DNA from 3 places in the Streptococcus sp. OMI870 genome. Region 2 is predicted to be linked to each of the others. Evidence: predicted binding sites of a transcription regulator. Region 2 holds the regulator's gene; each other region holds the start of a gene.
What was found. The regulator Rex, encoded in region 2, represses fermentation and respiration genes when NADH is low (regulators of the CRP and FNR family bind a similar motif). The targets are predictions, from matches to a motif close to TTGTGAANTANTTCACAA.
Positions count from the first base shown of each region.

Region 1 (9,907 bases), 120 kb from region 2:
ACTTTTAAGGCATCCATCGAATAGGTCGCTGTTCGTGTTAAGTCCGCTTCTGGAAAGACTTCCTTCAAAATTGGACAAAGAAATTCATTGATATAAATCTCATCATTCGTGCGAATTCTATCCCCGAAGAGGGTCTTCCTTTTCATATATTGGGGCCAATAATAGAAAACAATCCCTAACAAGATCGGAATGATAGCCTTTAACTTGAATAGGGCGAAGGAGAACATCGCTAGAAGCATCCCTACCATCGTAGCCGTCTTCCACTGAAGATTACTGGTCATCTGCTCCTTCATTAATAGGAGTTTATCCTGAAATTGTTTTGAACCTTCCAACTCATTGATTCGTTGGAATCTTTCCTGGGACCACTTGCTAGTTGGATTCTTTTGATCAACCATCCGAATCATCTCCTTTCAAGCACCAATGAGCTTTCTAACTGACTCACATTTACCTCATTATACCATTGAAAAATCTAGGAAGCAACTATATTTCTGTAGGAGAAAAATAAGCTTAGAAAAACAAAAAATCCCCAACCAAACGGTTAGGGATTCGAGGCATCTTTCGATGAGAACAGCCGGTTCACACAACTGTTCAAGGTCCGCTCCTGCGTTACAATTGAATGTAGACCTCCCCAGCGCAAAAGGCTCCTAAGAGCCAATCGACTCATCGCATAAACTTAGTTTACCATGAACGTCCACAAGCTGTCAAGAAGCTAGCACCTTGCTTCTATAAAGAGTATCTAACACCTATCTTTTCTCTTCTACTTCTTTCAGGGTATTTACAGGCCCATCGATGGTTTTTTGCATCCAGACGATATCATGCCACTGATTAAATTTAAAGCCAATTCTCGGGAAATGCGCCACTTGAACATAGCCCCGCTTTTCATGCATAGCAATGCTGGCCTCGTTCGGGACTGCAATACAAGCCAAAAAGCGTAAATAGCCTCGTGCCTGTAACTCCTCTTCTAAGGCAGTATAAAGAGCTGATCCAATCCCTTGTCCTCGCGCTTCTTTAGCTACATAAATAGACAATTCAGTGGTCCAATCGTAGGCAGCGCGTGCATAATAGCTAGAGGCATAGGCATAACCTAGAACTTTTCCACCGACTTCTGCAACTAAATAAGGGTATTGAGCTAGCGTTTTCGTGATTCGTCTTTCAAATTCTGGGACAGTTGGCACATCGACCTCAAAGGTGATAGCAGTCTCTGTCACATAAGGTTGATAAATAGCTCGAATGGCCGCTGCATCGGCTAGCTGAACGGGACGAATGATCATGAGGCTCTCCTTTTTAGAATACCCTTAGTATACAGATCAGCGTCCTCACTGTCAATGGCGGACCATACAAAATGAAATCATGCTATTTCATAATGTAGAAAAGAGAGAGTGCGACAGAAATCGGTCATTTGTTAGAATTCGATTTCGTCGTCCCACCTCCGCACAGTTGAGTAGGGCTGTATAAGTTGATGAAATCAGCGTAGTAGAGCTCACTCAACCACTGCGTCTTGCACGACAATCCAACATCAAAAAGAGGCTAGGACTTTTGTCCCAGAACCTCTTCAACAAACAGTCATTCCTAGCTTTCATTGTTGGAAAACTGACTGTTATACAATTCGTAATAGAACCCTTTGTCTGCCAACAAGGATTGGTGATTCCCTTGCTCAATGATTTGGCCATCTTTGAGGACAAGGATTTTATCCGCTTCTTGAATGGTCGACAAGCGATGGGCGATGACAAAACTGGTCCGTCCCTTCATTAAGTTTTTCATGGCTTTTTGAATCAAGAGCTCTAGACGCGTATCAACGGAAGACGTTGCTTCATCCAAAATCAAGATCTTTGGATCAGCAAGAAGCGCACGCGCAATGGTTAAGAGTTGCTTTTGTCCTAGAGAAATATTACTAGACTCCTGGTTCATTTCCATGTTGTAACCACCAGGCAGGGTCCGGATAAAGTGATCAACATTGGCTGCCTTGGCAGCTTCTACAATTTCTTCATCCGTGGCCTCCAGATTCCCAAAACGAAGGTTTTCCTTGATGGTCCCTTCATACAACCAAGCATCTTGAAGTACCATCCCGAATTGCTTGCGGTAATCCTGACGGGATATATGCCGAATGTCATGACCGTCCACTGTGATGGAGCCCGCTGTCACATCGTAGAAACGCATCAGCAAATTAATGAGGGTTGTTTTCCCAGCACCGGTTGGTCCAACAATGGCCACCATTTCACCCGGTTTGACCTCTAAATTGAAATCACGAATCAAAGGTTTGCCCGCTACATATTGGAAATCCACATTTTTAAAGCTCACTTGACCAGTCAAATCTTCACTAAGAGCCTCTGTGACCTCTTCTTCATCCGGTTCATCCATGACTTGGAAAATCCGATCCAGCGATGATTTGGCACTTTGTAGCTGACCAGCTAACTGGGTTAAATTTTGAATGGGTTGATTGATCTGCCAGACATATTGAACGAAAGCCTGCATATTCCCGACCGTCAAGCGGCCAGCCAATACTTGCAGACCTCCCATTAAAGCGACCACCAAGTAGGTCAAATCGGATATTCCATTCAGAACTGGCATCATCAAACCTGAAATGAAATTAGCCTTGAAACCAACCTTTTGTAAATGCTGGGTAATCGCATGAAATTCTTCTTGTGAAGATTCTTCTCGTACATAGAGCTTGAGGACGTTAAAGCCTGTCAAATTCTCTTGGACAAAACCGTTCATAGCTCCTAGAACATCTGCTTGCTGCTTGAAGTAAGGCTGTGATTTCTTCATAATATAACGGGCACTCAAGTAGGTGATTGGAATTGATAGAATCACCACCAAGCCCAATTGAAGGTTCAAATAGAGCACCATGCCGATGACAAAAAGCAAGGTAAAGACGGCATTAACAATCTGCAAAAAAGATTGCTGCAGGGCATTGGAGACTGTTTCGACGTCGCTAGTAAAACGCCCTAGGAGGTCCCCGAACTGATGACGGTCAAAATACGACACAGGAAGCCGATTGATTTTATGAGATAAGTCATTTCTCATATCCTGAATTGTTTTTTGAACAGCATTGGTCATGAAATAGTTGGAATAATAAGAACCTAATTCGTAAAAGACTCCACGAATCAAATACAGCGTCATAATGATCGCAATATAAGTAGCATTCAGACTAGCTCCAGGTACTCCATTAGCCATTTCCAAGAGATTTTGAGTCAATTCTGTAATCGCAAGCCCTAAAACAAAAGGTTCTACGACACTCATGACCACACTGATGATTTTTAGAAAAATGGACAAGCAAACTTCAAATCGATAAGCTTTCAAATAGGTCCATAGTCGACTAAAACTATTTTGTTCTTGTTTCATTTGCTTCTCCTTTCTATTCTTCCGTGAGGGATGGGCTACTATTTAGCTGGGAATTAGCAATTTCGCGATAGATTTCATTGCTTTCCATCAACTCTTGGTGCTTTCCTCGACCTACGATTTCACCTTGATCCAAGACAATAATTTGATCTGCATCCATGATGGTGCCCACGCGTTGGGCAACGATCAAGACTGTTGCATCTCCTGTCACTTCTTTCAAACGCTTGCGCAAGGTGGCATCCGTCTTGTAGTCCAAAGCAGAGAAGGAATCATCAAAGATAAAGACATCCGGATGTTTGACGACAGCACGGGCAATGGACAAGCGTTGTTTTTGCCCTCCTGATAGGTTACTTCCGCCTTCTGCTAGATGCGTGTCGAAACGATCCTCCCGACTATCTATAAATTCTTTAGCTTGAGAGATATCAGCTGCTTTTTCCAACTCTTGCACAGATGCATCTTCTTTTCCGTAGCGAAGATTCTCTGCAATGGTCCCTGTAAAGAGCAGAGCCTTTTGTGGAATAAAGCCAATCTTTTGACGAAGGGCCTTGAGATTGTAATCACGTACATCCACACCGTCGACCAAAATCTTACCAAGAGTGACATCGTAGAATCGCGGAATCAATTGCACAAGTGAAGACTTCCCTGAACCGGTCGAACCGATAAAGGCGATGGTTTCACCTGGTTTCGCTTTAAAGGAAATATTGTGCAGAACCGGACTCTCTGTCTCACCTGGATAGGCAAAGGTCACATTGTCGAATTCCAAATAGCCATGTGTTGCTGTTTCTGTCACACCATTTTCATTGGGATCAATCGAAATGGGCATATCCATGACTTCCTTGAGACGACGGCTAGAAACCGCTGTACGAGGATACATGGTGAAGAGATTGGCTAGGAAAAGGAAGGACAGAAGCGCGTGGAAACTATACTCGATAAAAGCAACCAGATCCCCAATTTTCAAACTGCCATCATGAAGAGGATCCAAAGCAAACCATACAATCGCCACAATCATAGCAATAATGATCTGTACAAATAGAGGTTCTGTTAAACCGGTTAATTTAAAGAGCTTATTTGAGTTTTCTGCGTAGACGTCATTTTCAGCCGCAAATTTATCTTCCTGGAAATCCTCCCGAGCAAAGGCACGAATCACTCGAAGTCCAGTTAAATTCTCCCGAGCAAACTGATTCAGCCGGTCCAAGGTCTTTTGTTGCTTCTCAGAAAGGGGACGTGTATTCACCGCCACATACCATACAACGACCGCAAGGAAGGGAACCGATACGGCTACAATCCACGCTAGAGAAGGGCTGGTTGTCAGAATCAAGAGGATACTTGAAGCCATCATCAAGGGTGTAATAACCCCCATCTTCAACATAGAATCGGTAAATTGCATCAAGACAAATGCATCCGAGGTGATCCGAGTGACTAAGGATGAGACCCCGATCTGTTCATACTCGCGATGGGAATACTCCTGTAGTTTTGCATAGAGATCATTGCGCATGTCCCGTACCATGGTAGTAGTCAGCTTTCCTACTGCATATGACAAGACAATCCGTCCCAAGATCCCTAGCAAGATGATCACAAACATGATCCAACCCCAGAAATACAGCCGATCTACATCACGCGGATTAATTCCTTCGTCAATCATCCGAGCTAGGATCGTTGGCAATCCCAAATTGACAACGACAAAAAGAACCGCTGAAAATAAATTCAGGGCTAGCCACTTGGGATACTTTTTCAAGTAAGACCAAATATAAAGCATAGGCAACTCTCCTTTTTCATAAATTATATCCCTAAGCACACAGAAAAGAGGGAGCGAGGCCGAATAAATTTTAAGCAAAATTTAATCCTGCCCCAATCCCATCTGTAGTCACATTCATTATACCAAACCCTACCCAAAAGTAAAGGAAAAGAACAGGTTCTCCCTGCTCTTTACTTGCTTTATTTAGTGCGTTTAAATTTAGCGTTTTTGAACATTTCTAAAGTAGCTGCACTATCTGAGCTATCTTGATCAGATAAATCAAAGGTAAATACGTCGCCTGAAACCTTATATTTAATCTTTTCACCTTCACCTGTTTTAGCTTGGAATGTTTTAGCTTTTTGGTCTACTTTTACTTCATAAGATTGGTCCATCTTATTCCCCAAAGCTTCACCTTTGATGCTAATGCTACCTTTTTTATCTTTGATAGTAACAGAAACTTCTAATTTAACTTGATCAAGCAAGGCTTCTACAGATGAGTCTGTTACCCCTTGTTCTCCAAGAATTTCCTTCACTTCAGATTTTGCAGGTTTATAGACATAAGTCCCATTATCACTCTTGCTACTACAAGCGACTAAAAGAACTGCTGCAAAAACGGCAACAAAAGCTAAAAGAATGCGTTTAAAGTTTTTCATAACTTCTCCTTTTTAGTTAGAATATCCCTATTATAGCAACATTTCCAATCCACCGCAATGAAAGTTTATAAATGTCATATTCTTGTAATATTTCTTGTATCAACAAAGAAATAGAATAAGGCGGAATTTAAATCCCGCCCTGATTGCTTATTTAACTTTTTTGAACTTAGCAATTTTCATGTAGTTATTAAACATGTCTGTGTCACCCATCAAAGAATTCTTCACATCCTTAATCGTTAACACATTTCCTGAAACTTGATAAGTAATTTCCGCTTTTCCATACTCATTTTCTGAGACAAGTGTTTTAGCTTTTTGGTCTACTTCCAACTCAATCACTTGATTAACATTTTGACCACCTGCATTCGTGTCTACTTTCATCTCACCTTTCTTATCATTGATTGTAATCGAAATAGTGAATGAGTAATTATCACCTATCAAAGATTGAAATTCACTTGGCATAATATCTTTGATTTCATCCTTAGTAGGCTCAAACACATATGTCCCATTATCGCTTTTAGCGCCACAAGCTACCAAAAGGACGGCTGCAAAGACAGCTACAACAGCTAACAAAAGACGTTTAAAATTTTTCATCATCTTCTCCTTCATGATATGATTTATAGCCATTATAGCAACAAATCAGAAACATCTCAAGGGAATAAATTAAATGTAAAATGATTGTAACATCATTAAAACTGCACTATTTAGTAGGGTTGAGAGAAAATAAAGAGAGCTACACATGTTAGCTTTATAAAAGCAATCTATTCACATTCTATCATCATTATTTTCAACGACAAAAAAACCGAGGCCTAAACCTCGGTTTTCATTTTGATTGGAAACTCGATTATTTAAGAGTAACTGAAGCTCCAGCTTCTTCCAATTTAGCTTTGATTTCTTCAGCTTCAGCTGTAGCAACACCTTCTTTGATAACGCCAGGTGCTCCATCAACAAGTTCTTTAGCTTCTTTAAGACCAAGACCTGTGATTTCACGTACAACTTTGATAACGCCGACTTTCTTGTCGCCTGCAGATGTCAATTCGATATCGAATGAATCTTTAGCAGCACCAGCGTCAGCAGCACCAGCTGCAGCAACAGCTACAGGAGCAGCTGCAGTTACACCAAATTCTTCTTCGATAGCTTTTACAAGGTCGTTCAATTCAAGGATTGAAGCTTCTTTAATTTCAGCAATAATGTTTTCAATGTTCAATGCCATTGTTATTTCCTCCAAATAAGTTTTTATATTTTATGTTTTTGTTTTTTGTAGCTAGGCTACGCTGCGTAGCTTAGAATTAAGCTGCGTCTTCTTTGTTGTCTGCAACCGCTTTGACTGCAAGAGCAACGTTGCGCACTGGCGCTTGAAGTACAGAAAGGAGCATAGAAAGAAGTCCTTCGCGGTTTGGAAGAGTTGCAAGAGCAAGGATCTCTTCTTTTGATGCGACAGCGCCTTCGATTGCACCACCCTTGATTTCAAGTGCGTCAGCAGTTTTAGAAAAATCGTTCAAGATTTTCGCTGGTGCAATAACATCTTCGTTAGAAAATGCTACAGCAGATGGTCCAACAAACACAGATGCAAGATCTTCAAGTCCAGCTTTTTCAGCTGCACGACGCAAGATTGAGTTTTTAATAACTTTAAACTCAACTTCGCTTTCGCGAAGGTTGCGACGGAGAACTGTATCTTGCTCAACTGTCAAACCGCGAGAATCTACAACGACGATTGATGCAGCAGCTTTCATCTTTTCGGCTACTACGTCAACTAGTTCCGCTTTTTTAGCAATAATTGCTTCACTCATTAGTGTGTTCACCTCCGTAATTATTTTGCTTGGGGAATTTTTCCAAAAGAAAAACGCGCCCAAACCTAGACACGAAAGTACAATACGCTTCTTTTCATTGATACGTTTTGTCCTCGGTAGGATTTTTATGAGTCGAGCTCCCCTACTGTCTTAGGCAGTTTTTTCAAACCGTTAATTAGTTTATCACATAAAAAAAAAGAATGCAAGTATTTTTGCAAACTTTTTTAAAATTTTTTAATCCTTATAGATAGTCTTTGTACGATTGAGCCATGCATAGGCCAAGCCCATGATCACTCCTCCTCCTACCCAGTTACCAACAAAGGTAACAGCATAATGACGAAGAACATTGAAGAACTCTAAGTGAGGCAAATCTTTAGATATGGAATTAAAAGTAGCTAGTGAGAAAGAAGCAAAGTTTGCCGCGATGTGTTCATTTGTAAGAAATACAAACATATAAATAGCTGACAAAGCCAAAAGAACTTTTGCTGTTTCGTCTTTAAAGAAAAGGTAGGACAAAATCGCTACGTTAACAAAGATGTTTGCAATAACTCCCTCGAAGAAAACCAATTGATTCGAACGTTGAAGCTTCATCTCAACAACCGATCCAAGGAACCCTTTTGGATTTAGATTTGCAAATGCACTTGTCTGTCCAAAGAGGAAAGCCAGAAACAAAGCACCGACTAGGTTAAAGAATGTACAATAGAGTAAAATTTCTAAAGCTTTCTTCCAATTAATCTTCTTTAAATAAACACCAGCTGTCAGGTACATCATATTGGAAGTCGTTAACTCACTATTTAAGAATAGTAAATAAACCAATCCCCAGGCAAAAATAAATGGGAATAAGAAACGACCAGAACCTGGCAAGAAAGTGTTGAGAAGATCTGCCCCCACAATCCCTACTGCAGTACTCATTGTCAAAAACGCACCCGCAAACATGGAGCGAACAGCATAACGAGCTTTAGAAGCCGTATACAATTCTTCCTTCTTCTGACATGCTGCTTCTACCTTAAGAACAAAATTTGATTCTCCCATCTGAATCTCCTTGATTAAAAATTTTAGTTTTGTGAACTAATTCATTATATCATAGATAAAAAAATCTGAAAAGGCTTTCAAGGAAAAAGTAGCAAAAAAATATTCGATTTAAATCAATAAAACCAAAAAATAAAAAAACAGGCACCTGCCTGCTTTTCTTTTATATTAGTACAAACGGTTAGCCCACGCGATATCCAAATTGAGGATTTCTTGAGAAGTGAACTGTTGGCGATAAGGATTATAAACTGTACCTGTAATACCACCTTGAACGTTTGGAGAATCATATTGAGTCAAATTATAGGTTTCAATGATATTGTTTAATTTTGCATAGTAGCTTGTATCTGTCGCATAAACACCCGTCAAAGCTGCTGTTGCATCTTGATAACTAGATGTATTGCTTTTCCAAGCTCCTGCAAAATGGCCTTGTTTTAAAACAGCTACATAGTCTTGTAAAGATTCATAGTAGGATGGATATGAACGGAAGGCGTCATTAATGGTATAAGCATTTCCAGCGCCGTCATCTTCCCAGGTTTGCATAACAGCGGATTGACCTGCATAACTACCTTTAATACCAAAAAGGTTGTAATGTGGGTAGGAAGAAAGTCCAGACTGTCCTGCCCCACTTTCTAAAAGGGCTTGCGCAATCATAACAGAAGCATAAAGGTCATTTTCTTGTCCAAGCTGACGAGCAGACTCTCCAATTTGTGAAATAAAGGCTTCGTTAGGATCAGAATAACCCTGATAAGTACCATCATTCGCTCCAACGGAAGTTACATGCTCGCTCATAGCAGCTGCAAATGTTCCAACTGCTAGAACTGAAACAAGCACCCCAAATATTTTCGTTTTATTCCGTATTTTTCTTTTCATAATTCAATTTATCTCCAATAAATTTTTATCATCTTTTATCTTTATAGAAATTATACCATATAAAAGAAAGAAAACAAGGTATTTTTATTACACTTGTATTACAATTGCGAGATAAATCCAAAACAAAAATGACATTTTCATGTCATTTCAATTTATTTCGTAAAATGCCTTTTCTAGGATTGCATCCCAAGACTTCTCTAAACCTTCTCTAGTTACTGAAGAAAAGATGATAAAGTCATCAGATGGATCAAATTCTAATTTTTTCTTGATAATGGATTCTTGCTTGTTCCATTTTCCGCGTGGAATTTTATCCGCCTTGGTTGCTACCAAGATCACAGGGATTTCATAGTATTTTAAAAATTCATACATCTGAATATCATCTGCAGAAGGTTCATGACGAAAATCGACCAGACTGACAACGGCTTTTAGATTTTCACGGCTGGTCAGGTATTCTTCAATCATGCGTCCCCACTTCTCCCGTTCTTTTTTAGAGA
Region 1 covers NZ_JASHGM010000001.1:126,190-136,096, reverse strand. Annotated here, with positions in the region: gene QM968_RS00670 (DUF3137 domain-containing protein) at 1-395, opposite strand, end outside; gene QM968_RS00665 (N-acetyltransferase family protein) at 744-1,271, opposite strand; gene QM968_RS00660 (ABC transporter ATP-binding protein) at 1,570-3,342, opposite strand; gene QM968_RS00655 (ABC transporter ATP-binding protein) at 3,356-5,095, opposite strand; gene QM968_RS00650 (hypothetical protein) at 5,275-5,727, opposite strand; gene QM968_RS00645 (hypothetical protein) at 5,875-6,318, opposite strand; gene rplL (50S ribosomal protein L7/L12) at 6,569-6,937, opposite strand; gene rplJ (50S ribosomal protein L10) at 7,014-7,514, opposite strand; ribosomal protein L10 leader region at 7,553-7,687, opposite strand; gene QM968_RS00630 (formate/nitrite transporter family protein) at 7,749-8,546, opposite strand; gene QM968_RS00625 (glucosaminidase domain-containing protein) at 8,712-9,413, opposite strand; gene yihA (ribosome biogenesis GTP-binding protein YihA/YsxC) at 9,561-9,907, opposite strand, start outside.
Region 1: a site for Rex is predicted at 8,576-8,593, ahead of QM968_RS00630 (formate/nitrite transporter family protein). Genes of this name have one in related genera too.

Region 2 (9,907 bases):
TCCAACAGCTTTTTCGTGCAATTGAGGAATTTCAATAATTCCAAGCTCTTGTGCAATTCCTTGGTTGACAAGTGCAAATGCGTAAGATGAACCTACAGCACCGTCACCGACAAGGATAACTTTTTTGTGTTGTTTAGTCAAAGTCATGAGTCTAAACGTCTCCTTCTTATTTTTTTGAGATAGATTCTCATACGATTTCATTCTACCACTTTTGCCAGTCTTTGTCATCTGATATAGTGGCAATCCTTTATGTAAACGTTTTTACTCTTGTGTTCGTTAGAAGAAAAAAAGGCTAAAATGTGTTATAATAGTATGGTGAATTAAGTAAAGAGAGGCATTTTTTGAATGCAGGATAATAATCTAATTGATGTTAATTTAACATCAGAAATGAAGACGAGTTTTATTGATTATGCCATGAGCGTAATCGTGGCTCGTGCGCTCCCTGATGTTCGTGATGGCCTGAAACCCGTTCACCGTCGTATTTTATACGGAATGAATGAATTGGGTGTCACTCCTGACAAACCACATAAAAAATCAGCCCGTATTACAGGGGATGTTATGGGTAAATACCACCCACACGGAGATTCCTCTATTTATGAAGCCATGGTTCGGATGGCGCAATGGTGGAGCTATCGCTATATGCTAGTGGACGGCCATGGGAACTTTGGTTCTATGGACGGAGATGGGGCCGCTGCACAACGGTATACAGAAGCCCGTATGAGCAAGATCGCACTTGAGATGTTGCGGGATATCAATAAGAATACAGTTGATTTTGCAGATAACTATGATTCCAGTGAACGGGAGCCCTTGGTGCTACCAGCACGCTTCCCTAACCTTCTTGTAAATGGCGCTACAGGAATTGCTGTAGGGATGGCTACTAATATTCCTCCTCATAATCTCGGTGAAACGATAGATGCCGTCAAATTGATGATGGATAATCCTGAAGTGACCACTCGTGAACTCATGGAAGTGCTGCCTGGTCCAGATTTTCCAACTGGAGCCTTGGTCATGGGAAGATCAGGTATTCATAAGGCCTATGAAACAGGGAAAGGCTCAATTGTTCTTCGCTCTCGTACGGAAATCGAGGAAACGAAGAGTGGCCGTGAACGCATTGTCGTAACGGAATTTCCATATATGGTCAATAAGACCAAGGTCCATGAACATATCGTGCGCTTGGTGCAAGAAAAACGGATTGAAGGGATTACTGCTGTACGAGATGAATCCAACCGTGAAGGGGTTCGTTTTGTCATCGAGGTACGTCGGGATGCCTCTGCCAACGTTATTTTGAACAATCTTTTCAAGATGACGCAAATGCAGACCAACTTTGGTTTCAATATGTTGGCCATCCAAAATGGTGTTCCAAAAATTCTTTCTCTTCGCCAGATTTTGAGTTCTTATATTGAGCACCAAAAAGAAGTAGTGACTCGTCGGACCATCTTTGATAAAGAGAAGGCGGAAGCTCGTGCGCATATCTTGGAAGGTCTCTTAATCGCTCTTGATCACATCGATGAAGTTATCCGGATTATCCGCAATAGTCAGACTGACGCGGAAGCCCAAGCTGAATTGATGTCTAAATTCAAACTCTCTGAACGCCAAAGCCAGGCTATTTTGGATATGCGTCTTCGTCGTTTGACTGGTTTGGAACGCGACAAGATCCAAAGCGAATACGATGATTTGGTTGCCTTGATTGCTGATTTGACGGATATTTTAGCAAAACCAGAGCGTGTGGCTGCAATCATCAAGGAAGAATTGGAAGAAGTCAAACGCAAGTTTGGTGATCCTCGTCGCACAGAATTGATGGTTGGAGAAGTTCTTTCTCTTGAAGATGAGGACTTGATTGAAGAAACAGACGTCTTGATTACCCTGTCCAACAAAGGGTACATTAAACGCTTGGATCAAGCTGAATTTACTGCTCAAAAACGTGGTGGTCGTGGGGTTCAAGGTACAGGAGTCAAGGATGATGACTTTGTTCGTGAATTAGTTTCTACAAGCACCCATGATCACTTGCTCTTCTTTACTAATAAAGGGCGTGTCTATCGTCTAAAAGGCTATGAGATTCCCGAATATGGTCGAACAGCCAAGGGTCTACCGATTGTTAACCTGTTGAAATTGGACGATGGAGAGTCCATACAAACCATTATCAATGTTGAGCAAGACCGAAGTGATGAAGCCTATCTCTTCTTTACGACTCGACAAGGTTTGGTGAAACGGACCAATGTAGCAGAATTTTCTAATATCCGTCAAAATGGGTTGAAAGCCTTGAACCTACGAGACGAGGATGAATTGATCAACGTCTTCCTTACAGACGGAAATACAGACGTTATTATTGGTACCAAGTATGGTTATTCTGTCCGCTTTAACGAATCTGTTGTACGTAATATGGGACGCTCTGCCACAGGGGTACGTGGGGTTAATCTCCGCGAAGGTGACAAGGTTGTTGGTGCAAGTGTCGTCACCGATCAGGATGAAGTATTGATTATTACCGAAAAAGGTTATGGAAAACGCACCATAGCGAGCGAATACCCAACTAAAGGCCGTGGCGGTAAAGGAATCAAGACAGCCAATATTACAGAGAAAAATGGTGCATTAGCTGGTCTTTTAACTGTTAAAGGAGATGAAGACCTGATGATCATTACTGATACTGGGGTCATGATCCGGACGGGTGTAGCCAACATTTCTCAGACAGGTCGTTCCACTCAGGGAGTGAAAGTGATGCGACTTGATCAGGATGCTAAAATTGTGACCTTTACAACGGTGCAACCTGATGAAAAGGATGAAGAAGTAGTGGAAGAAAACGAATAGATAAGGGGACAGCATGTCACGCAAAAGAAAAAAGAAAAAGAGTTTACGTAATACTCTTATCAATATCGTTGCAACACTCTTGATTATTCTCTCACTTCTCTTGATTTTCAATGCTCCGATCCGAAATATGATCATGGTATGGCATACCAACCAATACCAGGTTAGCAAGGTCGACAAAAAGACCATTGATAAGAATAAAGAAGTGAAGACGAGCTTTGATTTCCAAGATGTTGAGTCGCTCTCAACGGAAGCTGTTATCAATGCCCAATGGCAGGCTCAACAGCTTCCTGTAATCGGGGGGATTTCGATTCCTGAATTGAATATGAACCTTCCAATTTTTAAAGGACTGGAAAATGTCGCGCTCTACTATGGAGCGGGTACCATGAAGGAAACTCAAGTCATGGGACAAGGGAATTACTCTCTCGCTAGTCACCACGTATTTGGCTTAACTGGAGCAAATGCCATGTTGTTTTCACCGTTAGAGAAAGCCAAAGCTGGTATGAAGATCTACATCACAGATAAAGAAAAAATCTATACCTATGTGATTTCCTCTGTGGAGACAGTGACACCAGACCGTGTCGATGTCATTCAAGACCGTGAAGGTGTTAATGAAATTACACTGGTGACCTGTGAGGATGCGGCAGCAACTTATCGTACGATTGTAAAAGGAAATTTGGAAACTTCTGTTGACTACGACAAAGCTCCAAAAGAGATCCTGGATTCATTTAGCAAGTCCTATAATCAAATGCAACTATAAAAAAATAAAGCCCAAGGCAGTAATGCCTGGGCTTTATGTATATGGCTAGAACTTTGTGAAGGAAGAAGCATTCTTGTAAAATTGTAAGAGATTGGTAATATAATGTAAGGAAGTTGTCATAATATAGAGGGAATTACAGTATATAATAGGATTAGAAAGAGTATGATAAGGAGGTAGAGTAGTGACGAAAGAGCGAATTTATCATCTCTTGCATCATTTCTACAATCTCTTAGTAAATGATTTTCCGCGAAACGGATTAATTACGAAAGGCATCTACGAAGTAGAGCAAGTCTACCAAGCACTAGAGGCGATTCCTCAGAGTCAGGAGTACTTGATTCGATGTGAAATTCAACAATTTTTGAAGGAGTTAGAACAAGTTCAAACGGGTTACCAGATTCGTTTCAATAAGGATGAAGTCTTAGTGTTAGACAATTTGAAACAAGAAATCGCTTGTAAATAATGAAAAGTCGTCATTTTCTCATTTTATTACGAATTAATAGGTGAGGAGGAAATTATGTACGACATTTCATTTATTGAACCATCTTTACTTCCCAGAGAACGTTTGATTTCTGAAGGTGTGGAGAAGTTGAGTCATCAGGAATTGCTATCTATTCTCTTACGGACTGGCAATAAACAACAGAGTGTTTACGAGATTGCACAAGGTCTTTTAAGTTCAGTCACTAGTTTAAAGGAATTGGGGCAATTGACTTTGGAAGAACTCCAAGAAATCTCTGGAATTGGTCGTGTTAAGGCCATCGAACTTCAGGCTGTTTTTGAGTTTGGTCGGAGGATTCATAAAGATGAATTAATGAGTTCTGAACAAATCATGAGCAGTCAAAAACTGGCCCATAAAATTCAACAAGAAATCGGCCATAAGAAGCAGGAGCACCTGGTTGCCCTCTATCTGAATACACAGAATGAAATTATTCATCAACAGACCATTTTTATTGGAACGGTAAATCGGAGTATTGCAGAACCACGAGAAATCCTACATTATGCACTGAAACACATGGCAACCTCCATTATCTTAGCGCATAACCATCCGTCTGGTGCTGTATTTCCCAGCAAGAATGATGATGAAGTAACGCATCGCGTTCTAGAGGCCTGTGAGTTGATGGGCTTAACCTTATTGGATCACTTAATTGTATCCGAAGATGACTATTATAGTTATCGAGAAGAGACGGATTATTTAGTTTAAAAAGGGTTGGAACTAGCTGTTCCAACCCTTTAGTTGTTATTGTTTTAATGCTGATCTTTATTCTTCATTTTTACGCATGAAATAAAGAAGTGTCTGTAATTCACTAGTAAGGTCGACATATTGAACGACGACGTCTTTAGGAACTGTCAAATGTACTGGTGAAAAGCTTAGAATGCCTTTGATACCAGCTTCTACCAAGAGGTTTGCAACTTCTTGAGCCTTGACACTTGGAACCGTTAGGATAGCTGTTTTAATCCCTTCTTGTTTGAGTTTTTCTTTAATGGTTGAAATACCAAAAATAGGAATACCATCTTTACTCTTAGTATTAATCAATTCATGATCATCTAAATCAAATGCCATGACAATTTTCATTTTATTGCGCTCATGGAAACGATAGTTGAGGAGGGCACTCCCCATATTTCCGATCCCAATGATAGCAACATTGGTAATCGCATTGTCATTCAAAAGATCTGCAAAGAAGTTCATTAGTTTTTTTACGTCGTAACCAAATCCCCGTCTTCCCAATTCCCCGAAATAGGAAAAATCTCGGCGAACGGTAGCAGAGTCAATCCCTATCGCATCAGCAATTTGTTTGGAATTGGCGCGCTCAATTTTTTCAGAATTAAACCGTTTAAAAATCCGGTAGTAGAGCGATAAGCGTCTTGCTGTTGCACGTGGAATTGGAGTATTTTTATCATGTTTCACAATATCACAACCTTTCCCTCTTATTGTATAGAAAGATTGTGAAAAAATCAACTATCTACAATGATTTTTCAAAAATATTTTTATGGAAAGAAAAAAGCTGATGGCGGTGGAGAGGTCCATCAGCATCAGCTTAGTTTTCAGCTTGTTCTATCTTTTTCAAAAAAGCGTAAAGACCATCGACACGTCCAGTATAGGGGAGGGAATCTCCCTTGTATGTAATCGATACGATCTTATAATTGTCTGGTAAGGTTACACAGCCCGAAAAAGCTAGAATGCAGGCTGCAAGGTTGGAGTAGGTAATGGTCCGTTCCACTTGATAAGCATCGATATAAGTTAGGGTTACCATATTAGGCCTCAGTTTTGTTAAAAATTTCTCTCTCTACGAGACTATCCATTAAGAAATAGAATTTTTGTTGAATGATATCATTCTCTGGATTTTTAAAGATATTAACCAGGCGAAGTCCAGACTTGTCTGTAATATTGATTTTAAATCCAGTCAGATCTTTGTTGAAGATGATTTTTAACAAGAAACCTTCCCCGCTGTTTGGAACAGCTTCAAGCAAACGATTTAACTCGTAATTACCAACTTTTGTGACTGCAAAGGTATTGTCACGAAGGGTATATTTCTTAACGTTGGGATGTAGACTATAGGTATATTTGCAGTCTTTCAATGAGACACTTGTTTCAAATGCCATATAATTCTCCTATGATAAAATTTCTTTTAGTTTTGCGAGGAAGTCTTGAACCTCCTCTAAAGTATTGAGTTCTGAAAAACTAATTCGAAGGGATTCTTTTAAGCGTGAACTATCTTTTCCGTAAAGGGCCTCAAGAACATGGCTGGGTTGCACGGTACCAGCAGTACAAGCAGAACCAGTGGATACGGAAATACCAGCTAAATCCAGTCTCATCAGTAAGACATCATTTTGCACCCCTGGAAAACCAAGGTTCCATACGAAGGGAAGATGATGATCACTCGCATTTAAGTAGTAGTTGTAATCAGCTAACCCATTGAGCAATTCCTGACCTAGTTTTTGAACCTGGTGGAAATTTTCTTCTTGATGAAGGGTAGCTTCTTGGAGAGCTGTCGCCATTCCAGCAACGGAAATAAGATTTTCGGTACTAGCTCTCATCTTGCTTTCTTGATCCCCACCATGTAAGAGGTTGTCAAAATCAGGGATAGAAGCATAAAGAAAGCCAACTCCCTTGGGACCATGGAATTTATGAGCAGAAGCACTGAGAAAATCGATTCCAAACTCTTCAGGATAGACAGGAAGCTTTCCGATTGCTTGGACAGCATCGACATGAAAGGCAGCTGGATGATCTTCTAACAGTTCTCCAATTTGCTTAATTGGCAAGAGATCCCCAGTTTCGTTATTGGCAAACATGGTAGAGACGAGAATGGTATCTGGTCTAAGTGCTGCTTTGATATCACTTGCTTGAATACGCCCTTCTCTTGGTTGAACGATCGTGACTTCAAATCCGAAACGATCCACAAGGTATTCAATGGGTTCTAAAACAGCATGGTGTTCCAAAGCGGTCGTAATGATGTGTTTGCCATCTGCCTGGTGTTTCAAGCAATAGCCTTTAATAACAGTATTATTGCTTTCTGATCCCCCAGAAGTAAAGAAAATACGATTTGGAAGGGTATGGAGAGACTGAGCAATTTGCTCACGAGACTCTCGGAGGAGCTTACTAGCCATTCGTCCATGAGCATGAAGACTGGATGGATTTCCAAATGTGGAAGCCATCGTTTCCGTCATCTTGGAGATAACTTCTGGAAGCAGGGGGGTTGTTGCGGCATTATCAAAATATATCACATTCAGACCTTATTTCTTATGGTAGGCAAATAGAGGACTAACAGGTTTTCTTTCTTGAATGCGAACAATAGCTTCAGCGATTAGTTCGCTAGCTGTCAGATAGTTAATGTTTTTAGGAGTTGGTCCATTTGGAGCAACAGAATCCGTTACCAAGATTTCCTTGATTGGAGCTTGGTCTAGTAGTTCAAGAGCGCCTTTTACAAACAAGCCATGACTTGAAACAGCATAAATCTCAGTAGCGCCTTCGCGTTCAACGATTTTCGCAGCTTCTGAGAAAGTTTTCCCAGTATTGAGGATATCGTCAATCAAGATGGCTTTTTTATCTTTGACATCTCCGATGATATAGCCATAATCACGATTAGCATCATCTTGTTCATAATCAATAATCGCGATTGGAGCATCAAGATATTCAGCCAAACTACGAGCACGTTTAACTCCAGAGTTTTTAGGACTCACGACTACGACATCTGGACCTGTCAGGCCTTTGTTAATGTAGTGCTCTGCAAAGAGTGGAATGGTAAAGAGGTTATCCACGGCAATATCAAAGAAACCTTGAACTTGCACTGCATGGAGATCTAGTGTTACGACGCGATCTACCCCAGCTTTGACCAACATGTTTGCAACGAGTTTAGCTGTAATTGGTTCGCGAGGAGCAGCAGTTCGGTCTTGACGAGCATAACCAAAATAAGGCATGACCACATTGACAGTATTCGCACTAGCCCGCTGGCAAGCATCGACCATGATTAACAGTTCCATCAAGTGATTGTTGACAGGGAAACTGGTTGATTGGATGATATAAATATCATATCCACGAACACTCTCTTCAATATTGACTTGGATTTCCCCATCTGAGAACTGACGGGATGAAATTTTCCCAAGTGGAACCCCAGCATGATCCGCGATTTTTTGCGCAATCTCTGGGTTTGAATTGAGAGAGAAGAGTTTCATATTTTTTTTATCTGACATGTGATTCTAACCTCATTTAGATTTTTAATCTTAGCACTATTTTAGCAAAAATTTGCGATAATTTCAGCTATTTTACAATCTTTCCGCTAATCTAGCTATTTTATTTTTTGCAGCCTTGTAGACGATTCCATGGTCTGAAATGAACTGATGAAAATTTTCTTCCTGTTCAGCAGTTTCCACCTCAATTTCCAACTCATAGTCTTCAGTGTCTAGATATAGACTGTGGTCGAGTGCCACCAAGCCTGCAGCTGTTTCTTTTTCGAATCGTTCTGTTGTCAGGCTTCCCCAGACAACAAGTTGTTCAACTGGGATTCCTTTTGACTCCAAGAGGTTTTTGATTTCTCCATCAGGAAACTCTTTATTCTGAAGGATGGCTTTGGTTTCTTCTTGACTTAGATTTTGATTGTATTCAAAATGGCCAACTGTTTCTGGGACTTTGAGAGTCAATTCCGCCTGATTGGTGAAGGTACGAACCCGTAAGGCCATTTTTTCTTGGCGGATGAGCTGGTCTGGTGTGTCGATATAGTGGTTGGTTTGGACAACCAATTCTGTATCTGTAAAAAGTGGAAGGAGGGATTGGTATTCGTCCTTGTCTAGCAAGGTTTTGTATTCAATTTCTAAATGATTCATTTTATAGTCCTTTGCTTTTTTTCGAAAGCGATTCATGATATAATAAGAGATGTGTTTATTGTATACAAAAATGGTTCAGATTACAAGGTGGTAGGATGGCAATTGATTGGGAAAACTTCTTAGACCCTTATATCCAAGCAGTTGGGGAATTAAAAATCAAACTGCGTGGGATTCGTAAACAATATCGTAAGCAACAAAAGCATTCTCCAATTGAGTTTGTCACTGGCCGTGTCAAACCGATCGAGAGCATCCGAGAAAAGATGATCCGAAGAAATATCTCTGAAGAAAATCTGGCGCAGGATATGCAGGATATTGCAGGTCTTCGCATCATGGTCCAGTTCGTAGACGATGTCGAAGAGATTCTAGAAGTTTTGAGACAACGGCAGGACATGCGCGTGGTCCAAGAGAGAGATTACATTCGCCACAAGAAATCAAGTGGTTACCGGAGTTACCACGTTGTGGTAGAGTATCCGGTCGATACCATTGATGGTAATGAGACAATCTTAGCAGAGATTCAAATTCGGACCTTGTCCATGAATTTTTGGGCAACGATTGAACACTCGCTCAATTATAAATATAAAGGAGACTTTCCAGACGAGATCAAAAAACGCTTAGAGACGACTGCAAACCTGGCCTATCTCTTGGATGAAGAGATGGGAGCGATTCGGGATGCGATTCAGGAGGCTCAAGCCCTGTTTGATCCACTTCATCGTAAGTTAAATGATGGCGTTGGAAATAGTGATGACACAGATGAAGACTACAGGTAAAAAAGTATCCATTATTCGCAATCGCAAGCGTCAAAGCGAAGAGGTTTTTCAGCAATTGCGCTACAAACTTCGGAAAAATAATTTTATTTTGACGGAAAAGCATCCGGATATTGTGATTTCCATTGGTGGAGATGGGATGTTGCTATCGGCTTTTCACAAGTATGAACACCAGTTGGATCGGGTTCGCTTTATTGGCGTCCATACTGGACACTTAGGATTCTATACGGATTACTTGGATAGTGAGATCGATAAGCTAGTTGAGAAT
Region 2 covers NZ_JASHGM010000001.1:241,594-251,500, reverse strand. Annotated here, with positions in the region: gene QM968_RS01220 (L-lactate dehydrogenase) at 1-147, opposite strand, end outside; gene gyrA (DNA gyrase subunit A) at 346-2,802, shown strand; gene QM968_RS01210 (class A sortase) at 2,816-3,559, shown strand; gene QM968_RS01205 (hypothetical protein) at 3,741-4,019, shown strand; gene radC (RadC family protein) at 4,074-4,757, shown strand; gene QM968_RS01195 (redox-sensing transcriptional repressor Rex) at 4,815-5,462, opposite strand; gene QM968_RS01190 (DUF4649 family protein) at 5,593-5,808, opposite strand; gene QM968_RS01185 (DUF1831 domain-containing protein) at 5,810-6,157, opposite strand; gene QM968_RS01180 (cysteine desulfurase family protein) at 6,167-7,279, opposite strand; gene QM968_RS01175 (ribose-phosphate diphosphokinase) at 7,289-8,245, opposite strand; gene QM968_RS01170 (CYTH domain-containing protein) at 8,318-8,875, opposite strand; gene QM968_RS01165 (GTP pyrophosphokinase family protein) at 8,971-9,642, shown strand; gene QM968_RS01160 (NAD kinase) at 9,626-9,907, shown strand, end outside.

Region 3 (9,907 bases), on a different contig from region 2:
TCTGGCGCGTCTGGCTCACCATTGGACCCGATAAAGGCAAATACTCCAGGGATCCACTCCTGATAAAAGGCAAAGTCTTCTCCAGCTGTAGATGGGGTTGCTGGAATCACCTCAGCCAGACCTTGAGAAGCATCCCAAACCAGCTGAGTCAATTCCTCATTGTTGAAGGTGACAGGAGGTGTTACTCCCCACTCAAAAGTTACATCGACTTCCAAGCTTTTTGCGGTATGGCGAATAATAGAAATGAAGCGTTCCTTTAACTCTCTTTGCAAACTCGGGTTAAAGGAACGAATGGTTCCTTCAAAATAGCCAGATTTAGGGAGAACATTCCATGTAGAACCCACATCTAGATGCGTAATAGACAGGACAGCTGTTTCAAAAGGAGAAACAGTCCGTGAAATCAATAATTGTAGATTCTGAACCATCGTCGTAACAGCTGTCACAGTATCAGCTCCCAAGTCTGGTCTCGCCGCATGGCTACTAACCCCTGTCACAGTTACCTTGAATTTTTCGACCCCTGCCATCATGGCTCCTGCATTTAAGGCGAGTTGGCCTGCCTTTAGCTGAGGCATATTATGAAAACCAATGATCCCTTGAACATCCTCCAACAGTCCTGTTGCTAAAACTTCAGTAGCTCCTTCTGAAATTTCTTCTGCTGGTTGAAAAATCAAGCGGACCGTTCCGTCTAGCTGGGCTTCTTTTTCCTTGAGAAGAGCTGCAGCTCCTAGAAGACTGGTTTGATGGAAATCATGGCCACAAGCATGCATAACTCCCGGATTCTGGCTTTGATAAGGTAGACCGGTTTGTTCTACTATTGGAAGAGCATCGATATCTGCTCGAAGCGCTACCACTGGATGACCAGTTCCAATTTCCGCAATCAAACCGGTTTTTAAACCACTCTCTAACACACGGATTCCCAAGCCTTCCAAACGGTCCTTTAGGAAGGCTGTTGTTTGGTATTCTTGACCAGATAATTCTGGGTGTTGGTGTAGATAATGGCGAATCTCTCTTAATTCTTCATAAGAAAAAGCCACAAACCTTCATCTCCTTTCATACTTGAAATTATTTTATCACTAAGAAGGGCTCCCGTCTAATTCCTGTTTCTTGGGTTTTGATATAGTTTCAAACTATAGAGCAAAAACACCCCTAGATTTCTGTCCTAGGAGTGTCTTCTTCATGATTAAGAAAGATTTCCCTCAAATTTTTCCATAAAGCTATCACTATTATAGGCTTTTTCCACTTCCCATTTGCCATCTTTCTTAACAAAGGTCAACTGGTAGTCGTTTTGATCCGGCGTCGTCAAGGGGCGATCCGCAAGAGAAGCCATCATTTCCTCTCTATAGGCTTTGTTTTGAGCCTGATTGGCCTCAATGATACTCGAATAATCTTTCCGATGTTCTTGATAGAAGGTCTGCATGTGGTTTAAAATCGTCTTTTCCATGCTGACAGTCTCAGGATTTAGACTAATGACCACCTTGTCCGGGAGATATTGTTTAACCTTATAGGTTAATTTAGCGCGCTTTGCATTTTCCTTTTCATAAGCATCGATAAACTGGGTCACTTCTTCTTCTGGGAATTGGTAATCGTGTAGTTTACGAGTAAAATCAGCCGCAAATTTCGCACGGAAATCACTGGCTTCCTTTTTCAAATCAGTTCCCAAAACAAAAGCATCATCCTTTTTGACCTTTCGTTGGCCACTAAAGTAAACTTGATTGATGTATTCATCAGCTAGAAGGGTGGAAGCTTCCACCTTGTCCTCATACTGAGAAGAATCCACCGCAAATTTTAGAGGCTTCGTTTTTTTATCAGAGCTATAGGTTTTTCGTTCATACTGCACTTCGTATTTTTTGCCTTTTTCGACTGGAAAGACGATATAGCCGGTTAATTTTTTATCCTGGGCCAACTGATCACTCTTGAGCAATTGGAAGGTTTCCGTTTGGTCATAAATTCCTGACTGCAATTTGACCTTGTTATTCTCCGCATCGTAGATGGTGATATCTGAATCTGACACGTTAATAGATTCTTTAGCAACATTCTTAAATTCTAATTGAAGGGCTAAATAAGTGCCGTCTTCTGAGTCATTGAGGACAGGCGGTTTGATGTATTGCCCTCCTTTTAGGCTCAGCTCTACTTGACCGTCAGATGCTGAGCTTTTCGCTGCTTTTTCCGTCTTTGATTGCTGCGAATTTGTCTTTTGAGCAGTGGTGCCACAAGCTACTAGACTCAAGGTTGCAGCAGCAAGAATGCTCCATTTATATATCTTTCTCATCAGGATCTCCTTTAAAAATTTTGTTCTATTTTAACATCTTTTTCCATCTATGTATACGCTATCTAGTGATATCTACCTCCACAAGGAACCCTGATCAGAAAAAGGCTGAGACTTCCGTCTCAACCTTCTGATTCCTATAATAAGGATCCTTTTCGGCCTTCTTTACAAGATTCCTTTTTCTTTTTGAATCAAGAGATCCTTGAGGGAGATCAAGAGAACAGCTAGAAGAATCATGGCCATTCCAATCACATCAACCATAAAAAAATGCTCCTTCATAATGACAAAGGCAAAGAATACTGCCGAAATAGGCTCAAAGGAAGCCAGCAAACTTCCTTTAACGGCTCCGACCAAAGAGGTGCCTTTCAAAAAAGCTGTATAGGCAAAAATCGTCCCAATAACCACCAAGCCAAAAAGGGCCATCCAGGTATCGAGTCTGTAGTTTCCAGAAGAAGAGAGAAGGCCACTAAAAGGGAGCATTAGGATTCCTGGAATAGTCATCCCAACTCCAATCACCAGCATACTTCCCCATTTTTGAATCAAGTTCAGAGGTAGAATGATATAAAGGGCATAGGCAAAGGCAGACACCACTCCCCAAGCTAAACCTTTGGGATTGATGGCCAGGTGGTTGAGCTGACCATGTGTTGCAATTAAGAATGTGCCTCCAATCGCTAAAAGCATCGAAACTACTTCCGCTAGTGTAGGGGCCACCCTATCCTTGACACAGGTATAGGCTAAAATTCCCACTGGACAGAGATACTGTAACACCGTAGCTGTCCCAGCATTGGATTCAGCAATCGCCTCTAAATAGGTCAGCTGAGTCAATAACAATCCTAAAAAGGCAAAAACAAGGAGGGGAAGGTAGGAAGATTTATCTTTGACAAAGGCCAAAAACTTCTCCTTGTCTGCAACGTAGGAAAGAATAATGAGGATAATACCAGAAAACAGCAAACGAAGATTTGTTAACCCAATAGCCGAAAATCCATGAACCATTAAATATTGCCCGCTAACTCCGGATAGTCCCCAAGCAATTCCCGCTATTAAAGTAATCAGAGTCCCTTTTAGAGTTGTAGACATACTGCCTCCACAAATATTTTTTACATCCTAATTGTAACATAAAAATCAGCCCAAATGGGCTGATTTACTGTAGGTTTTAAAAAGTATTTTTAAGGCCCAATATAGAAGATTTTAATCTTCTTTTCTCCCCTTCTTTTTCATTCCAAATCCGAGACTGCCTAAGAGAAGAAGCCCAGCCAGACTAGTAAGGTTGGAGCTGGTTTCTCCTGTTGCAGGAAGCAAGCGAGTAGGACTTGTTTCTTCTCCATGTTCAACTGACCCGGAGTCAGGATGAGGAGCTAAAGCTTGAACTTCTGTCTCCTCTTTCTTTTGAGCAAGGAGTTGTGGCGTCGGTTTAGCAGTTTGTGAAGGAAGGACTTTGTCTGGAGATGGAGTTGCCGGTGTATGGTATTCAGGTCGATCCGAAAGTGCTGGATTTTCAGCTTCTTCCTTAGTAGACAAACGCAAGACAGTTGCTGTCAAAGCATCCAGTCGAAGTCCTTTTTCTGTCCAAGAGATTCCTTTTGGATCAGTTAGATTGCTAATACCTGCGCGTTCCCCATCCACTAGAACATCCGCATTTCTAAAGCGTTCTAGGTCAGTTCCTAGAGCAAAGTCACGCGCCTTAGTATCTGCATTGACCAACACCAAGTATACTTCCCCATTGCTTGCAGTGATTTGGTAGCCAATCACCTGATCCTCTTCTTCCACACCATTCTCACCTGGAATCGTCAAGAGCTTGACGCGACTCTTCACTTCATCCATATTATCCATCCGGAAGGCATCTGTTGACTTACGAAGGGCAATTAACCCTTTGGTGAAGGCCCGAGAGCGTGTATTCTCTGGATAGAGGTCTTCATTGGTTGCTTTTTCCCAATCAAAGTGGTTGATGGCATCACTTGAGTCATAGGAATCATGGATAAAGTAAGGGTAGTCAAATGGTTTTCCATTTTCATCGACCAACAAATGAGATTTGTTCGGAACCTTGTCATCGGAAACAGGCGTGCGGTAAGCTGGATCCTTGAACTGCTTGGTCCGACCATATTCTTGACCAGAATGAAGGAAAGGTGTTCCTTGAGCTGTCAAGACAAGCAGATTTCCGAGACGCAAGCGACGATGAATCTCTGCATTATTTGCTGGAATGCTTGGATCCTTCTTGATAGACTGAGCGATAATATCAAAGAGGGTCAAGTTATCATGGGCTGCAATGTATTGGATAACATCACCTGGACTATCTGCCTCAAAGTTGGTTGGTTGTGCGATGAGATTCTTAAAGATAGTCGCAATTTTCCGTTTTCCATTGGTGATAAAGGCAGGTTGTCCCTCATTTGGATAGCCAGATTTTAGATTGTTTCGAACATCATCCGAGAATACTGCAACGGTATCTGTTTTCTTCATCCAGGATTGGTCAGCTGGTTGTACCGGGCTGTTTTCATCACCTGCATAGGTCACCCAGCCTTCTCCCAACATGATGAGATTTGGATTCAGAGCCCGGGCTGCCTTGTAAGCTTCTTCGATAGAGGCTGCATCGTGGTCTCCCATCATGTCAAATCGGAAACCATCCACCTTATATGTATCCACTAAATACTTGATCGAATCAACCAAGACCCGTTTGGACATGTAGTGGGTTGTTCCCAAGCGTCCACCACCAAAGCTTGTCCGGGGCGTACCGTCCGCATCCATGAAATGATAGTAATTCGGCTCGATATCCTCAAAGATGTCCACGTTAGCTGTGTGGTTATAGACAACGTCTAGTACCACTCCCATTCCACGTTTGTGGATTTCATTGACCAAATTCTTGAATTCTTCAATCCGTTTTTGAGGATTGCTTGGATCTGTTGAATACATCCCTGACAAGGCGAAGTAGTTCTGTGGATCATAGCCCCAGTTGTAGTTGCTATTGCTTGATGCATACTCTAACAAGCGCTCGCTATTTTTTAATTCATTGACATGGTAATAAGACAGAACTGGTAAAAGTTGAACGTGCGTTACACCAAGATCTTTGAGGTAATCCAATTTTTCAACAAAGGAAGCAAAGGTCCCAAACTGGCTCTTAAGCTCTGACGCCAAAGCCGGATCAGAAGTGAAGTCGCGGACATGGGCTTCATAGATGATGGCATCTTCCCGTTTCTTGAAGTTTGGAATGGACGCATAGGTTAAGTCACTCGGACCTAATTTACTTGGATCTACAAAGGCTGCTTTAGCTACCTTATGGACATCATCTGTCTTGGCCAATTCACTGTTCCAAGCTGCTAACGATTTGGCATAAGGATCAAGGACTGTGAAGGTTTTCCCTTGGCGTTCAATTTCATACTGGTAGAAATAGCCCGTATAATCTTGGATATCCAGTCCTGAATCAGCAGAAAGGGTCTGCTTCCAAGTACCTCTCTCCCCTTTTTCTAAAGCCACACGACCAACTAGTTTTTCAGAATCATTCTTATCGTAGACGACTACGGATACTTTATCTGCACTTGGTGACCAGAGGGTGAGATCCACTTTTTTCCCAGCTTCATGAAGATGAGCTCCGAGAGTTCCATCATAGCTATAAGCTTCATCCTTGAGGCGCCAGTTCATTTTGGTTGTGAAGCGGTCATTGTCGTATTGAACCGTATAGGATTGATCAACCTGAGAGAAATCCCCTGTATAGGTTACTTTCTTCCCTGCTTCATCTAAAAGAAGGTCTGAGATGGTGACAGGATTTCCCTGAGCATCTGTGATCTTGGTCCGCTTGAGCAACTCCTCTTTCTGTGCTCCTGCCAAAGTCGAGAAGCTGGCCTCAATTTTTTCTTTTCCGACATGTTGAGCACCCGTCATACGGATATCGTTGACATAGTATGGGTTAGTGTAAACAGTCGGATCATCGTCTCGTAAGAAAATTTGGCTGTGGTTCTTCAAATCAGCAAATTTATAATCTTCTTGTCGAATTTTCACATCGTCTCCAGACTTGCTTTCGTCCAATAGTAAGAAACCAAATTCTTTTGCAGCTTCCTTTAGGGGGATATCGATGTAACGACCATATTTCCCTATCGCTGTAAAATCTGTCCCATCCGGCCAAGCAGCACTGCTCGGATTCTCTACATCTCCCCAATACCAGAGAGATTTTTTGTCATAGTTGCCATCTGTCCGGTAATAATTCACTCTGACAGTCCCCTCTGCTTGAGGCTGATAAGAATAGACTTTAAATTTGTCGTCCAACCAAGCTTCATTCATTTTTGGCGAGAGCAATTCAATGGACTTGTCGCCTGTGATATTGTCCCCTTTAACATTGTTGATAAGGAAGCTAATCTTTTTCGCCTGCTCATTTTTGAGCTTGACATCTAGGTAATAGCCGTAGTCATCCGTCTTAGCGTCCTTAAAGGATTGGGCACCTGTCGGCCAGTTTTCCGATGGTTTTTCAACATCATCCCAGGTCCAGAGACCTTGCGTTTCCTTGTTTTCTTCTGGTAGCTTTTTCACGTGAATTCGGATAGTCTGATCAGCAATTGGCTCCTCTGCCTTCTCAGCCTTCTGAGTTGCCACTCCTTCAGTGAGTGCGCTTACATTTTCAGGCGTTGTGACACTTTCATCCGCCACTTTTGGGGTTTCACTTGTCTCAGTGTTCGCAGCTACTTTCCCATCAGATGAAGAAGTGCTTGCTTCATTAGAAGGGGCTGTCAGCACCTCTGAAGCTGATGCGGGGGTATTGACTACCTCATCCGCACTGACCGGACCAGCAAAGGCTGTTAATAGGGCTAGGCTTGTCGCAATCGCCACCGAACCAACACCATTTTTCAACCGACGAATCGCATAGACGACTTGTTTATCGCCTGTCACAGAAGAATTCTGTTTCATATCTATTCTATCTCCTTAAAATGATTAGTGTTCAACCAGTATAGCATGGAAAAATTATTTATGCAAGCGTTTTCGTAAAAAATCATACCTCCCTTTTATCTTTTTTGGAAGCAATGAAGATCATAAAAAAACCAGTCCACATGGACTGGTCTAATTCCGTTTAGATGGTGAATTATGGCTCAACCAAAATCTTGATTTGGGCTTTATCTTGTGTTAATTCAACAAATCCTTCTTCAACGATATTTTCCAATTTAATTTTCTTGGTCACTAATTTCTCAGCAGAGAAATAACCTTGTTCCATCAGTTCCAACACTTTAGGGAAGATATGACGGTAGGCAATAATTCCTTTAAGAGATTTTTCTTGGATAGCGAATTCATTTGGATTGATGCTCGCTTCACGTTCCCAGATAGATACGACCATACATTCCCCTGCCTTATGAACAGCTGCAAGGGCTTGACCTAAAACAACTGGAACCCCAGTAACTTCATAAGAAACATCTGCTCCACCACCTGTTAAACGATGGATGGCTTCGACGATTGTTTCTCCTTCTTCTGGGCGAACAACGATTGCTCCCAATTCTTCCGCTTTTGCTTGGCGTTCAGGAGATAATTCAACCGCATAGATTTTTGATGCTCCTGCTGCACGAAGGGCTTCAACAATCAAAAGACCGATTGGACCCAAGCCAAAGATAACGGCTGTATCCCCAGTTTTCAATGCAGATTGACGAACGGCATAAACAGCCACAGCTGCAGGTTCTGTAAGCGCAGCTTGTTCATAGCTCAAGCTATCTGGAATCACATGCACAAGATCACCATCAAGCACACAATACTTCGCAAAACCACCATCTGCTGCTAAACCAACAAAGTTCAAGTTTGGATCAAGGTTGTAGTCACCGATTAAGTTATGTTTTGCCAAAATTGGTTCAATCGTCACACGATCCCCAACTTTGACACGAGTCACATCGCTTCCAACCTCAACAATTTCTCCAGCAAACTCGTGACCGAGGGTAACGGGTGCTTTTTGACCAGAATAAACATGCTCTTCTGTTGGAATGAAGATTGGCCCATCCAAGTATTCATGCAAGTCTGTTCCACAGATTCCCGTGAATTTGACCGCAACCTTTACTTGATGAGGTTGTACTTTAGGGACTTCCACTTCCTCGATACGAACGTCCTTCTTGCCATGCCAGCGAGCAGCTTTCATTGTTTCCATATGATTCTCCTATTTTTCCATGAATTGCAATTCCCTTTCAGGAAACCCGACAACCATATTGTAAACCTTTTCACAAACTTTGTCAAGAAGAAACAGACAGTTAATATCTTAATTATCGGTCCGAGATGACTCTAATTTCCAACCGACAATCCAGCCCAGAACAAGAAGATAATTTTCAAAAGCTCCAATAGCATTTACTGGCAAATGATAGTTGAGATAAGCAAATAAATGATTGGTCCCAATCCCAAGCCCACCAATGATCAAGGCCAATAGTACCGTTCGAAGATAGAACCAATCATATTTGAGATTGACAGCAATGAGAATCACAAGAACTGCCACATTCCAAATCCCAATCTCTCGCTGCCAACCGACAGAAACACCATATCCTGAATGACTTCCCATATAGGATGGAAAGAAGAGCTGAAAAATAATGGCTCCAGACATGGCGATGATAACTAGGACAAATAAGGCTCTTAAAAATTTGTTCATTTAACTTCTCCTAATGCTAGTTGATATGTAATGGTCTTTCCTATTCTAACACAATTTTATGGATAGAAAAAACCAACCTCTCGGCTAGTTTTTCTCTATTACTCTTCTTTCAACTTCGCCAATTCTTGGGCAAGTAACTTGAGGGCTACTTGTGGGTTGGCTTGGCCTTTGGTTGCTTTCATGAGGAAGCCGGTAAAGGCCTTGTCCGCATTCCGCTTCCCTGACTTGAAGTCAGCTACGGCTGCTTCATTGTCTGCGAAGACTTGGTGGATGATAGGGATCAAGACTTCCGGATCTGAAATCTGTACCAATCCAGCTTTTTCGACGTATTCACGCGCACCGCCACCGTTTTTCGCTAAGTGAACGAAGACTTTCTTAGCAATCTTAGATGAGATGGTTCCATCTTCGATGATGGCAATCATTTCGACCAAGTTTTCTGGTGTCAATTGGATTTCTTCTAGTGTTTTTCCTTCAGCATTCAAGAATTGCGCCACTTCACCTTGGAGCCAGTTTGACACTTGTTTAGCGTCTCCGCCAAGGGCTACGGCTGCTTCAAAGAAGTCAGATGTGACTTTAGTAGCTGTCAATTGATTGGCATCATAGTCTGACAAGCCAAGCTCCGCCACGTAGCGAGCACGGCGGTCTTTTGGAAACTCAGGCAACTCTGTGCGCATTTCTTCGATCCACTCATCTGAGATTTCAAACAAGGGAAGGTCTGGTTCTGGGAAGTAACGGTAATCCGCTGCCCCTTCTTTTACCCGCATAAGAATCGTGCTCTTGTTGGCCTCATCATAACGGCGTGTTTCTTGACGAATAATCCCACCTGAACGCAAAATTTTTGCTTGACGCTCCACTTCGTATTCAAGACCTTTACGGACGTTTGAGAAAGAGTTCAAGTTTTTCAACTCCGTCTTGGTACCAAATTCCTCTTGACCGTAGGGGCGAAGGGAAATGTTGGCATCGACCCGCATCGATCCTTCTTCCATCTTGACGTCAGAAATACCTGTGTATTGGATGACTTCTTTGAGAGCTGTCAAATAAGCGTAGGCTTC
Region 3 covers NZ_JASHGM010000002.1:149,491-159,397, forward strand. Annotated here, with positions in the region: gene QM968_RS04860 (amidohydrolase) at 1-1,034, opposite strand, end outside; gene QM968_RS04865 (DUF4352 domain-containing protein) at 1,181-2,269, opposite strand; gene QM968_RS04870 (DMT family transporter) at 2,432-3,343, opposite strand; gene QM968_RS04875 (pullulanase) at 3,455-7,153, opposite strand; gene QM968_RS04880 (2,3-butanediol dehydrogenase) at 7,326-8,366, opposite strand; gene QM968_RS04885 (hypothetical protein) at 8,475-8,855, opposite strand; gene gatB (Asp-tRNA(Asn)/Glu-tRNA(Gln) amidotransferase subunit GatB) at 8,954-9,907, opposite strand, start outside.
Region 3: a site for Rex is predicted at 8,425-8,442, ahead of QM968_RS04880 (2,3-butanediol dehydrogenase). Genes of this name have one in related genera too.